One region of the Thiorhodovibrio litoralis genome, then DNA from elsewhere that is predicted to be linked to it. Evidence: predicted binding sites of a transcription regulator. Region 1 holds the regulator's gene; each other region holds the start of a gene.
The links. Region 1 encodes FNR, which switches genes on or off when oxygen is low (the NO sensors DNR and NnrR bind a similar motif). Its sites were predicted from a motif close to TTGATNTANATCAA; they were not measured.
Positions count from the first base shown of each region.

Region 1 (4,329 bases):
ATTGTCGATCCGCCGACCGAGCAAACGCTCAATGCCGGCGAGCAGTGAGCGTTCCTCCGGGCTGACCAGCGAGACCGCGGTGCCGTTCTCCCCAGCTCGCCCGGTGCGGCCGATGCGGTGGACATAGTCCTCCGGCACGTTCGGCAGCTCGTAATTCACAACATGCGGCAGACGTTCGATGTCGAGCCCGCGCGCGGCGATGTCGGTGGCGACCAGGGTGCGCACCGCGCCGCGTTTGAAATCGGCCAGCGCGCGGGTGCGGGCGCTCTGGCTCTTGTTGCCATGAATGGCCGCTGCACTGATGCCATCGCGCTCGAGTTGCTGCGCGAGCCGGTTGGCGCCATGCTTGGTGCGGGTGAAGACCAGGGTTTGATCCCAGCCGCCGCTGGCGATCAGGTGCGAGAGCAGCGCGCGTTTGTGGCCGCGGGCGATTGGGTGCGCCAGCTGGCGCACGGTCTCGGCCGCGGTATTGCGGCGCGCGACCTCGATGCGCAGAGGATGGGTCAGCAGGCCGGTGGCCAGCTGCTCGATCTCGCGTGAATAGGTGGCGGAGAACAATAAGTTCTGGCGCTTTGCCGGCAGCAGCTTGAGCACGCGGCGGATGGCGGGCATGAAGCCCATGTCGAGCATGCGGTCGGCCTCGTCGAGCACCAGCAGTTCGATTCCAGCCAGACTCAGATTCCCCTGATCGGCGTGGTCGAGCAAGCGCCCGGGGGTGGCGACCAGAATATCAACGCCACGGCGCAACTCGTTGGTTTGTGGTCCAATGCCGACACCGCCAAAAATCTGCAGGGCGCGCAGCGGCAGGAACTGGCCGTAGGCGCGCACGCTCTCGCCAACCTGAGCGGCCAGTTCGCGCGTGGGCGTCAGCACCAGCGCGCGCGGCCTGCGTGAGCGGGGCGCGCCGCGGCCTGAGGAGTCTTGTGTGGTCGGCTGGGAGCTTTCGCTCAGGCGTTGCAACAGCGGCAAGGTGAAGGCGGCCGTCTTGCCGGTGCCGGTCTGGGCGCCGGCCATTACATCGCGACCGTCGAGGACAGCCGGGATGGCCTGACGTTGAATCGGTGTGGGCTGGGTATAGCCTTGCGCTTCGACAGCGCGCAGCAGTTCGGCCGACAGGCCGAGGTCGGAAAATGACATGGAAACTCCTGAAGATATCTGGGTGGCCTACCCAGAATTCAGGCTGGGCCGGTATAGGCGTCGGGGTAATAACGTTGGCGAACTTGTAGTGCCTAAGGTGTGCGATCAACGGGCGGGCGGTAAGGCGGACATCCGTGAGAGCGGGCAGCACCTACCGGAGGGCGCTGCATCTTGGGGTGCACCATACGCGAATAGCGCGGAAAAGCAAGCACAATATTCGCCTGCCCCGATTTCAATCCCGCGTTTCGCGCACGCTGCGCAAGGGCCCCGGCAGTGCCCGCTAGTGCTGGGTTTTCGCCCGTGGGCGCAGCGATGTCGCGCGGCCACTCCTTGGCATCCTCGTGACAATTGGCATTGCAAACTTTTGCCAACGGGACATGAACGGTACTTCACAAGTTCGGAACCTGCACGTATACTCGGGGACCATTCGCTTTGGCGAATACGCAACTCGGGGCCGCGGGAGCGGTCGGACGGGCAAGAGCCAACTGACGACAACGGCTCGGCCCACGCGACCAACCTTGGCAAGAAAGCCTGGGTCGTTTAAGCAGTCCCGGTTTCGTTGTGACATAAACCGCTTATCCCGCAAGACGTAACCATTCAGGAGAGAGACAATGAGAAAGTTTTCAAAAGTGCTTGGCGCTGCAGCAATTGTAGGCGCAGCTGCGTTCTCGATGGGTACCGCGCAGGCTTGGTGGGGTCCCGGTTGGGGTGGCCCTGGCGGCTACAACAACAACGGCTGGGGCGATGGCCTCGGTGACATGTTCGGTGACGGTTATGGCAACATGGACTTCAGCATGTCCGGCGGTGGCGGTGGTCGCGGTTATGGTCGCGGTCGCGGTTACGGCTATGGCCGTGACAACTATGGCTACGGCTACGCCCCCTATGGCTATGGCCAACCCTACGGCGGCGGCTACGGCCCGGGCTATGGCTATGCGCCTCCGGCTCCTTACGGTGCTCCCTATGGCGCGCCGGCTCCTGCCGCTCCGGCAAACAGCGGTGAGTCCAAGTAAGTTGACTTGACCTGCCCTCTCGCGAGCAGACCGCTCGCGAGCTGGCGCTTCAGGCAGTCATTTGCTTGATGCATGAGGCCGCGCCCTGTGGGCGCGGCTTTTTTTTTGCCCGCCATTTTTGACCTGCCAAATGCGCGCACCCGGATGGTTTGGCGCATGCCCTGGCGGCTGATTCGGCGCGTCGATCAGCTCGCGTCTCTTGATCTCCGTCAATGACAGCTGCACAATGGCAAAAAATCGAGACGGAGTGGAGCGCTTTGAGTCAGGAAAAGATTATCTCGTTTGAAAATATCCGGGTGGCTTGTCGCAACTGCTCGCTCAACGCGCTCTGTTTGCCGATGGGTCTGGCGAGCGAGGATGTCGAACGACTGGAGAGCGTGGTCAAGCGCTCGCGCCCTCTGCATCGTGGCGAACACATTTTTCAGGGCGGCGAACGTTTTCAGTCGCTGTTCGTGGTTAAGACCGGATCGGTCAAGACCTATACGCCAAGCCCTGAGGGCGGAGAACAAGTGCTCGGCTTCCACCTGCCGGGCGAGCTAATCGGCCTGGATGCGATCGATCAGGACTTTCACTCTTGCTCGGCACGGGTTCTCGAGACCTCGGCGATTTGCGAAGTTCCCTTCAAGCGGCTTGAGGAACTGGCCGCCACCCTGCCCTCGCTGCAACATCAGCTCTATCGGCTGTTGAGCAAAGAGATCGTCGAGGAATCCGAACTGCTGATGCTGCTTGGCAAACGCAATGCCGAGGAGCGCCTGGCTGCGTTTCTGGTGAGCCTGTCGCAACGACTCGGGAAACGGGGCCTTTCGACAACGGATTTCCACCTGAGCATGTCGCGCCATGAAATCGGCAACTACCTCGGTCTGGCAGTCGAGACCGTCAGCCGGCTCTTTACCCGCTTTCAGGACGAACGCCTGCTGGATGTCGACCGCAAGCATGTTCAAGTTCGCAACATGCCAAGGCTCGAGGATCTCGCCGGCATTGCGCGCAACCAAACAAGCTGTCGCGAAACCAGCTAAAATTTGCGGTTTTTTCTCAGGGTTTTTCGTTATGCACGAGCTTCGCAATCGGCCCTCGCGGTTTCTACCTGCCCTCCCCGGCATCGGGCGACCGGCCATCAGCATCCCGACTGCACTGTTGGCGACCTTGCTGTTGTTCTTCTCCGGCGCTCTGCTGGCATCCGAGTCTGGCGCCGCGCATCTGGATCTGACCACCACCTGGGTCGGCTTCACCTCGCTGCTGATTTTTGTCGTCGCCTATGGCCTGGTGATGACCGAGGAGTTCACCCATCTCCCCAAATCCAAGCCGGTCATGCTAGCGGCGGGCCTCATCTGGCTGCTGGTGGCTTACTACTATTCCACCCACCATGGCTCGTCACATGCGCCGGCCGAAGCGGTGCGGCACAACATCATGGAGTATGGCGAGCTGTTTCTCTTCCTGCTCGCCGCCATGACCTATATCAACACCATGGAGGAGCGCCTCGTCTTCGACGCCTTGCGCTCCTGGCTGCTGCGCATGGGCTTTAGCTACCGCACTTTATTTTGGATGACCGGCTTCATGGCCTTTCTCATCTCGCCGGTGGCGGACAATCTGACCACGGCACTGCTGATGTGCGCGGTGGTGATGGCGGTCGGCGCGGACAATCCGAAGTTTGTCGGCTTGGCTTGCATCAATATCGTCATCGCCGCCAACTCGGGCGGTGCCTTTAGCCCGTTCGGAGACATCACAACCCTGATGGTATGGCAGAAAGGCCTTGTGCCCTTCGCCGAATTCTTCCGCTTGTTCATTCCATCGTTGATCAGCTTTTTGGTGCCGGCCTGGTTCATGCACAAGGAAATTCCCAACATCAAGCCCGCCGCCAGCGACGAGCGCGTGCGCATGAAACGCGGTGCCATCCGCGTTGTGCTGCTGTTCATGGCAACCATCGCCACGGCGGTGAGCTTCCACAACTACTACCATCTGCCGCCGGTGCTGGGCATGATGACCGGGCTGGCCTACCTGGGCTTTTTCGGCTACTACCTCAATCGCACCGGTGAGCTCGCGACCGTGCGTGCCGGAAACATCGTCGACAGCATCCCCTTTAACTTCTTTAACAAAGTGGCGCGCGCCGAATGGGACACTCTGCTGTTTTTCTACGGCGTGGTGCTGTGCGTTGGCGGCTTGGGCTTTATCGGTTATCTGTCGC
Region 1 covers NZ_CP121473.1:3,133,255-3,137,583, forward strand. Annotated here, with positions in the region: gene Thiosp_RS13910 (DEAD/DEAH box helicase) at 1-1,137, opposite strand, end outside; gene Thiosp_RS13915 (sulfur globule family protein) at 1,749-2,147, shown strand; gene fnr (fumarate/nitrate reduction transcriptional regulator Fnr) at 2,405-3,163, shown strand; gene nhaD (sodium:proton antiporter NhaD) at 3,195-4,329, shown strand, end outside.

Region 2 (4,329 bases), 1.4 Mb from region 1:
CCCTCATGGTCAGCGCACGCGGATTTCGGTCAGCGGTGAGCCGTCGGGACTCATCACATGGGTCGAGCAGGCCAGGCAGGGATCGAAACTGTGCAGGGTGCGCAGAATCTCCAGTGGCTCCTCGGCCTTGGCCAGCGGCGTGTTGAGAAGCGCCGCTTCATAGGCGCCGATGTTGCCTTGGGGGTCGCGCGGCGAGCCGTTCCATGTGGTCGGTACTACGGCCTGGTAGTTGTCGATCTTGCCTTTCTCGATGGTCACCCAGTGGCCGAGCGCGCCGCGCGGGGCCTCGGTGGTGCCCACGCCTTTGGCCTGCTTGGGCCAGGAGCGCGGCTCCCATTTGTCGGTGTTGGCGGTGGCGGTGTCGCCGGCTTTGATGTTGGCGACCAGCTTGTCCTGAAAATAGCGCATCTTGTGCGCGGCCCAGGAGGCCTCCAACCCACGCGCGGCGGTGCGCCCGAGGGTGGAGAAGAGCGCCGTCAGCGGCAGGCCAAGATCGGTGAGCAGCTTGTCGACTGGCTCCTTGAAGTCCGGGCGGCCCTGGACATAGCCGATGACCCAACGCGACAGCGGGCCGACTTCCATAGCGTGTCCGCGCCAGCGCGGGGCCTTGATCCAGGAATACTTGGCGTTCTCATCGACCGCCTGGATGTTGGTCTTGGTGCCCTTGGCATTGGGGCCAAGCTGGAAATTGGGCTCGGTCACGCCATCCCAGGGATGTAGGCCTTTGGACTCGTCGGCGTAGCGGAACCAGGAGTGATCGACGAACTCCTGAATCTCCTCCGGGTCGCGCAGATCAACTGGATGGACGGTGTTGAGATCGCCGCCGATGATGGCCCCGCGCGGCAGCAGCAGATTGGCATCGGAGTCGTCATTGGCGTGATCCGGGATGTCGCCATAGGACAGCACCGACTGGCTGCTTAAGCCCCCGCCGTAGGTCCAGTCCTTATAGAAGGACGCGATGGCCTGGAGATCGGGCAGATAGACCTGGTCGATAAACTCGATGGTGCGATCAATGATGGAGGAGACCAGATTCAGCCGCTCCATGTTCACCGCACCCACGGCACCGGTGCCATCGACATTGATGGCGCAGGGCATGCCGCCAACCAGCCAGTTCGGGTGCGGGTTCTTGCCGCCATAGACGGTGTGGATCTTGACGATCTCTTTTTGGAAGTCGAGCGCCTCCAGATAATGCGCCACCGCCATCAGATTGGCCTCGGGCGGCAGCTTGTAGGCCGGACTGCCCCAATAGCCATTCATGAAGGGGCCGAGCTGGCCGGATTCGACAAAGCGGGTCAGCCGGGCCTTGATGTCGCGGAAATAGCCGGGCGAGGACAGCGGCCAGGGGCTGATCGACTGCGCCAGCGTGGAGGTCGCCTTGGGATCAGCCTTAAGCGCCGAGACCACATCCACCCAGTCCAGTGCATGCAGATGGTAGAAATGCACCAGATGATCCTGCGCCTGCAACGTCAGTTGCATCAGGTTGCGGATGGAATTGGCGTTCTCCGGAATCGGGATACCCAGCGCATCCTCCACCGCGCGCACCGAGGTCAGCGCATGGGTGCCGGTGCAGACACCGCAGATGCGCTCGGTAAAGGCCCAGGCATCGCGCGGATCGCGCCCGCGCAGAATGACCTCCAGCCCGCGCCACATGGTGCCGGTGGAGACCGCATTGCGGATGACGTTGCTCTCATCGAGATTGACTTCGACGCGCAGATGGCCCTCGATGCGGGTGACGGGATCGACAACGACGCGCTGGCCGCTGTTGTCGAGTGAAAAACCATTGGGTGTGGTGACAGTCATTTTGGTTTACCTCCCTGTTGCTCAGTCCTGTGACTCGGTTTCAGTGGCCTTGGCGGTGCCCGGCGCACCCGCCGATTCATCGACGCTTTGCTTGCCGCGCCGGTAGGCACTGTAGGCCGCATGCGCGCCAATGGCCGCGCCCACGCCGCCGACCGCCGCCAGCCCGACCTTGTCGGCATTGGCCTCGACGCCGAACACATGGGTGTCGGTCACATGCTGATAGAAGCCTTCCTTGTCCCAGAAGTCCTTCTCCGAACAGCCGATGCACCCGTGCCCGGACTGGATCGGGAAAGAAACGCCGTTATTCCAGCGCACCGTCGAGCAGGCGTTGTAGGTGGTCGGCCCCTTGCAGCCCATTTTGTACAGGCAGTAGCCCTTGCGCGCGCCCTCGTCGTCGAAGGACTCGACAAACTGGCCGGCATCGAAATGCGGACGGCGATAACACTTATCGTGAATGCGCTGGCCGTAGAACATCTTCGGGCGGCCCTGGCGGTCAAGTTCCGGTATCCGCTCAAAGGTGAGCATGTAAGTCAGGATGCCGGTCATCACCTCGGCAATGGGCGGGCAACCCGGCACCTTGATCACCGGCTTGTCGCGGATAATTTCATCGACCGGCGTCGCCTGGGTCGGATTGGGCCGCGCCGCCTGCACGCAGCCCCAGGAGGCACAAGACCCCCAGGCCACCACCGCCGCGCAGTCCGCCGCCATCTCCTTGAGTTGCTCATGGAAAGGCCGCCCGGCGATGAAACAGCTCATACCGTCCTGCCCGAAGGGCGCGTTGCCCTCCACCGCCAGAATGTACTGACCGCGATAACGGGTGCGGATGTCATCCAGGATCGCCTCCGCCTGATGTCCCGCCGAGGCCATGATCAGATCGTCATAGTCCAGCGAGATCATCGACAGAATCACATCGGTGGCCAGCGGATGCGCCGAGCGGATGAAGGACTCCGAACAGCAGGTGCATTCCAGCCCATGCAGCCAGATCACCGGCGTGCGTGGCTTGGTCTCCATCGCATGGGCGATGCGCCCGGCCATGCTCGGGGCCAGGCCAAGGGTGGCCGCCGACACACCGCAGAAGTTAAGAAAGGTCCGCCGGCTGATGCCATGGCGGCGGAAGTGGTCGTAGAAGGTATCGGAGGTGGGTATAGGGCTTGACATAGGCTTACTGACAGATTGAGCGCACGGTTACAATGCGATGACAAGTAGGCCTATTATATGTGGGGGGATTGATAATTCTCGGTCAATCGGACGCGATCGCTTGATCTGTATCAAGAAATGATTAAAAAAGGCTGTTAAGACAAAACATTAGAATATTTGAAATCTAGCAACGTCTAAAATACAACCATTAGAAATTGCTAATTGTTTAATGTCCTTCATGCGGTGGCTGCATCGCAGAGTCTGCATTTCGCAAGAGGATCGAAGGAGAATCACCGTCATTTGGGTAGCGATTGCGGGCGCTCGCTTCCGCCGTGCGGACGGCTAAGACTCGGAGGGCTCAGGCACTTGACAGAAAGATAGAAACCTTATTCACAACGGCTGACCGCGTTTGCTTGCGCTCTTTGGCAGGCATCGCGATTCTTAAGGTGTAAATCAAATAATATCAATTAATCAAGACGTTATAGTATTGATCAGATTTCGGCCAATTTAACCCAAGGCGAGTGGTGGGGCGGGTTCAGTGGCTGACATCACGGTTTTTGCACAGAGTTATCCACAGTGATTGTGGGTATCGGGGTTTTCCCCATGGGTGCGCGTGGGTTAGGACGTTCTCGCAAGGCGGTGTTCGAGAGTGTGCGGCTATCTTGGGCGGCCGTGACCTGCGGGCGGTCCGCTGGTCGCACGGCTGGCGGGCGACTCGGCTAAAATCGAAGGAAAATCAAAGGGGCCATGGTCGAATTCTTTTCTGGTGGCAGGTTTGTTATGACGCGCGCACTCGAAGAAAGAGCGAGTGTCGGCCGGGCTTGAGTATGATTGGGCGCTGATGCTCACATACCCGGAGCTACATGGATCAGATTGCCAACCCGCACGATGCCTTTTTTCGCGAGAGCTTCGGCCGGCGCGAGATCGCGCTCGACTTTCTGCGCCTGCACCTGCCGAGCGTGCTGCAAGATGCCTTCGATCTCGACAGCCTGGAAATCGCCAAGGACAGCTATGTGGCGGCCGATCTGCGCAGCGCCTTCTCCGATCTGGTCTATCGCCTGCACAGCCGTGACGGCGAGGCGGTTTGCTTCGTTTACATTCTGTTCGAGCACAAGAGTCAGCCCGAGCATTGGGTACTGCTTCAATTGCTGCGCTATCTCGTTGCCGAGGGTGACGAGCACCGCAAACAACATCCCGAGGCACGCACCCTGCCGCCGGTCTATCCGCTGGTGATCTACCACGGCACCCGCCCCTGGCGCGTGCCGAGCCGCTTTCATGATTTGGTCGACCCATTGCCGGCGGCGCTCGCGCCCTTCGTGCCGCAGTTTGGCTATGCGCTGCATGATCTCTCTGCCCGCGCCGACGCCGAGGTCAAAGGCACGGTGCTTACCC
Region 2 covers NZ_CP121473.1:4,524,351-4,528,679, reverse strand. Annotated here, with positions in the region: gene Thiosp_RS20635 (nickel-dependent hydrogenase large subunit) at 10-1,800, opposite strand; gene Thiosp_RS20630 (hydrogenase small subunit) at 1,822-2,958, opposite strand; gene Thiosp_RS20625 (Rpn family recombination-promoting nuclease/putative transposase) at 3,801-4,329, shown strand, end outside.
Region 2: Thiosp_RS20630 (hydrogenase small subunit) is a predicted target of FNR. The motif match lies at 3,059-3,072, and genes of this name have one in related genera.

Region 3 (4,329 bases), 1.3 Mb from region 1:
CGCTGCTGGTTTGGTTGGCCATGCTGCAGGGGCTGGTGCCGATCAATTCGCGCTTTCCCGGCAGCGCCTGGCATGCTCAGGAAATGCTTCAGGGCTATGCGCTGGCGGTCATCGCCGGTTTCCTGCTGACCGCCGTGCGCAACTGGACCGGGCAGCCAACGGCGGCGGGCGCCGAGCTGGCCGGCTTGGTGCTCCTGTGGTTGCTGGGGCGACTCTTGCCATGGTTGCCAGGGCCGGCCTGGATCGCGGGGCTGCTCGCGGCGGCCTTTCCGCTGGCTTTGGCGTGGTCGTTGCGCCAGCCACTGTGGAAGGGGCCGAATCCGGTCAATCGCGTTTTTCTGCTCCTGCTGGCGGGCATGGCCGTGGCCGTTGCTTGGAGCCATCTGCACGCGGCCGGCGTGCTGCCCGGAGGGTCGCTCGATGCCGAGCGTCTACTGTTGAATCTGGTGCTGATCACGCTGCTGATTGTCTCCGGTCGGGTGCTGCCTTTCTTCACTCAGGCCGCCATCCCGCAGGCACAGCCGCGCTCCTGGATCGTGCTCGAGGTGCTAAGCTTTGTGGCCGCTGGCCTCTGGCTGGTCGCCGATCTGCTCAGTCCCTGGCCCTGGCTGAACGCCAGCGCCGCGTCGGTCCTGGCGCTGATCCTGACCCTGCGTGTCGGCGCTTGGCATGACCGGCGCGTGTGGCAAATTCCTATCCTGGCGGTCTTGTACGCAGGCGCGCTGTGGCTGATCGGCGGCTTGCTGCTGACGGCCGGCGCGGCACTTGGATGGCTTGCGCCCCAGATCGCGCTGCACGCGCTGACTGCCGGCGCTGTCGGGGTTTTCACCTTCGGAATGATGGTTCGGGTGACACTCGGGCACACCGGGCGGGCGATGGTCGCGCCAGCCTCGATGATCGGAGCCTTCGTCGCCATCAATCTCGCCGCGCTGATTCGGGTCGCATTCCCGCTACTCTGGCCTGCACATTACAGCACCTGGATGCTGCTCTCGGGCTTGCTGTGGAGCGGCGCCTTTGCCACCTTCCTGCTGGTCATCGGCCCGATGCTGCTGGCGCCAAGGATGGATGGTCGGACTCTTTGAAGCCGCTCAGCGCACTTCGATCAGATTGACCCGGGTGCCTGCCTGCGCGGGCAGTTGCGCACCAAGGTGCAGATAGGCGCCAGGCTCCAGACGCGATCCGCGCAACAACGTCATTGGCGTCTCGGCGATCACCGCGCCGCCGTTGTCCTTGGCGATCACCACCAGCGGAGTCGGCTGGCCCGGCTGTCGTGGCCAGGCATCGGCAGCGCCCAGCGGTGCCTTGATCTCGAGCAGCAGCTCGACGCGATCACGGGCGCGATCCAGGGTCTCGGCGGCAACACGCAGCGGATCGCCATCGAGATTGGGGCCAAAACGCCAGGCAACCGTTTCCTCCCTGCCGCCGGCCACTGCGGGTGCGGTTGCCGCTGGCGTGTTCGGCGCTGACGAAGGCGGCTCTCGCAGTGCCTCGACTTCGATGGCCAGGCGCTCAAGACGCGCCTCCAGGGCCACCAGGCGCGTTTCAAGCGCGTTCGTGTCCCGGCCGCAGGCCTGCATCAGCAGTGCCGCGACCAGCATTGAACTCAGTACGGGGATGGTACCCATGAGCGTGAAGACCAGCCTGTGAGTGATTCAGAGGGAGTCAATTGCGATAGATCAATTCCTGCCATTCTCGCACTCCCTTCGCCGCGCATTCATGAGGTAAATCAAGATTCGCCGCGCCCTTCTGGTGCAAAGTCCCGACTCGGGGTGCGCCGTCCCATCGCCATTGCCGGATGCGCGCCCTTTCCCGTGAGCGCCAAAGCAGAATGATCCCTAAAGAAAAACGATTGAGGAGTGCACCATGTTGAAAATACCTTATGGGCCAAGTACCCATGGCCCGCGCAGGATGAGTCGCCTGAACGCCTGGCTGTTCGGCGCCGCCATCCTGCTGTTTAGCATCCACGCCCTTGCCGTGCGGCCCGCCGGTCAGCCCGGCGTCGACTGGGGTGACCCCAGGGGTCAGAAATGTATCGACTGCCACATGACCGAGAACCCCGGTTTGTATTGGGAGTGGAATCACAGCCAACACGGCCAAAATGGGGTGACCTGCCTGGATTGTCATGAGGCCAAAGAGGACGATATCGATGCCTGGCGTCATGAAGAAACCTATGTCTCCATCGTGGTCACGCCCAAGGATTGCGCCAAATGCCACCAAAAAGAGTTCGAGGAAATGGACGGTTCGCACCACGCCAAGGCGGGTCAGATTCTCGGCTCGCTCGACAATCTGCTTGGTGAAGTGGTCGGTGGACCTGCGGCGGTGAATGCTGGCTGCAAGCAATGCCATGGCTCGGAGTTGGAGTTCATCACCGAAGGCAAACGCAAGGATAAGGGACGGCCGAAGCCCGGGAGTTGGCCCAATACCGGCATCGGGCGAATCAATCCCGATGGCAGTCTTGGTTCCTGTACCGCCTGTCACGGACGCCATCGTTTCAGTAAGGCCCAGGCGCGCACGCCCGATACCTGCGGTAAATGTCACGTCGGTCCGGACCATCCGCAGATTGAGGTCTACAACGAATCCAAGCACGGCATCATCTACCGCGCCAAGGTCGATGAAATGAATTTGGAGTCGGACAAATGGGTCGCTGGCATCGACTATAGCGCCGCGCCCACCTGTGCCAGTTGTCACATGAGCGCAGCACCAAATGAGGCAAGTACTCACAACGTCGGCGAGCGCATCTCCTGGACACTGCGCCCGCCGATCTCGACCAAGATCAATCTGGTCAAGCTCGACAACGGCGAGGAATTCGATGTACCCGAGGGCCAACCGATCCCCGCCGTCGGCGATGAGGCCAAGGGTTCGACCGTGGTCGAGGTGCTGACCTGGGAAGATCGCCGCAGCAAGATGGAAGACATCTGCTATGCCTGCCACGAGACGAGCGTGATCGACGGCCATTATGAACAGTTCGATAACGTCGTCCATCTCTACAACGACAAGTTCGCCAAGCCGATCGCGGCCGTGATGGCCGACTTGAAGGAGAAGGGCTACATCACCCCGGCGCCCTTCGATGAGAAGATCGAATGGACGTGGTGGGAGATTTGGCACCACGAAGGCCGTCGTGCCCGCCATGGCGCATCAATGAGCGGTCCCGACTACACTTGGTGGCACGGTATGTACGAGGTCGCCCAGCACACCTATTTCAAATGGATTCCCGAGCTGAAGGAAGTGGTGATCAAGAAAGACGGCAATGACGAGTACGCCGTCACGCTGCTTGAGGAGCACTTCAAGCCGATCGAAGGGCACGACTGGTACTTCAACGGCATGAGCAAGGATCAGATCGAGACCGTGCGCAAGGGCTTTGAGGCACGTTACGGCAAGGGGGCGCTGAAATAGCCCGCCACTGGTGCCAACCGATAGGGTGGGAGCGGGCTTCAGCCGCGACCTCTCGCGGCTAAAACCGCTCCCACCGCCATAAACCCCTTTTCCGCAGGAAGCTACCATGTACACCGCACTGCGCCTGATCACCTTAGGCAGTCTGCTCACGCTGAGCCTGGCCCCTGCCGCGCAGCCAGACACAGCCGCCCCAGCCTCCACGGCTGACACCGACAGTGTCGCCACAATGATCGAACAAGCCCAAGCACAGCTCCAGCGCGGCGAGACCGATGCAGCCATCGCCACGCTGAAGGGCGCGATCACGACCGACCCCGGCTCGAGTCTCGCCCACACCCGTCTCGGCGGCGCCTATCTGCTCAGCCAGGACTACAGCGGCGCCGTCGGTCAATTTCAACAGGCCATTAGCACCGACAGCCAGAATGCCAGCGCCTTCATCGGCCTGGGCATGGCCTATGTCCATCTCAAACAGACCGGCCCTGCCAAGGCGGCTCTCACCGAAGCCCGACGCTTGAACCCCAGCCAGAGCGCCGACATCGACGCGCTGCTCGGGCAAATCGAGCAGCGTGCTTCGGCGCATCATCCCTGAGTCATTCCAGCCCCCCAGCACCACCGCCCAGGTCGGGACTTTCCTGGCTGGTGTCTTGCGACAGCAGATGTCTCGCAGCCGCGGCACGACATCGAAATCCAATCGAGGGATTTCGCACTCTTGACCTTGGTCAAGGGCATCAGTGAGCTCGGGTGAAACACTAACCTCTGTCGACAAAGTCAGCGGCGGATCGGCGCATCCCGCATGCCATCTCCCCGCGCCTCCGCAGCCCCTCATCTTGCCAAACGCACAGGTTCCACCTTCGCCATGTCCCAGCCCTTCGTCACCACTCTGACCGCCGACCATCGCCGCTGCGATCAACTCTTTGTCCAGGTCGAGACCGCCGCGCA
Region 3 covers NZ_CP121473.1:1,879,348-1,883,676, reverse strand. Annotated here, with positions in the region: gene Thiosp_RS08260 (NnrS family protein) at 1-1,082, shown strand, start outside; gene Thiosp_RS08255 (hypothetical protein) at 1,089-1,625, opposite strand; gene Thiosp_RS08250 (multiheme c-type cytochrome) at 1,864-3,393, shown strand; gene Thiosp_RS08245 (tetratricopeptide repeat protein) at 3,500-3,979, shown strand; gene Thiosp_RS08240 (hemerythrin domain-containing protein) at 4,247-4,329, shown strand, end outside.
Region 3: Thiosp_RS08250 (multiheme c-type cytochrome) is a predicted target of FNR. The motif match lies at 1,717-1,730, and genes of this name have one in related genera.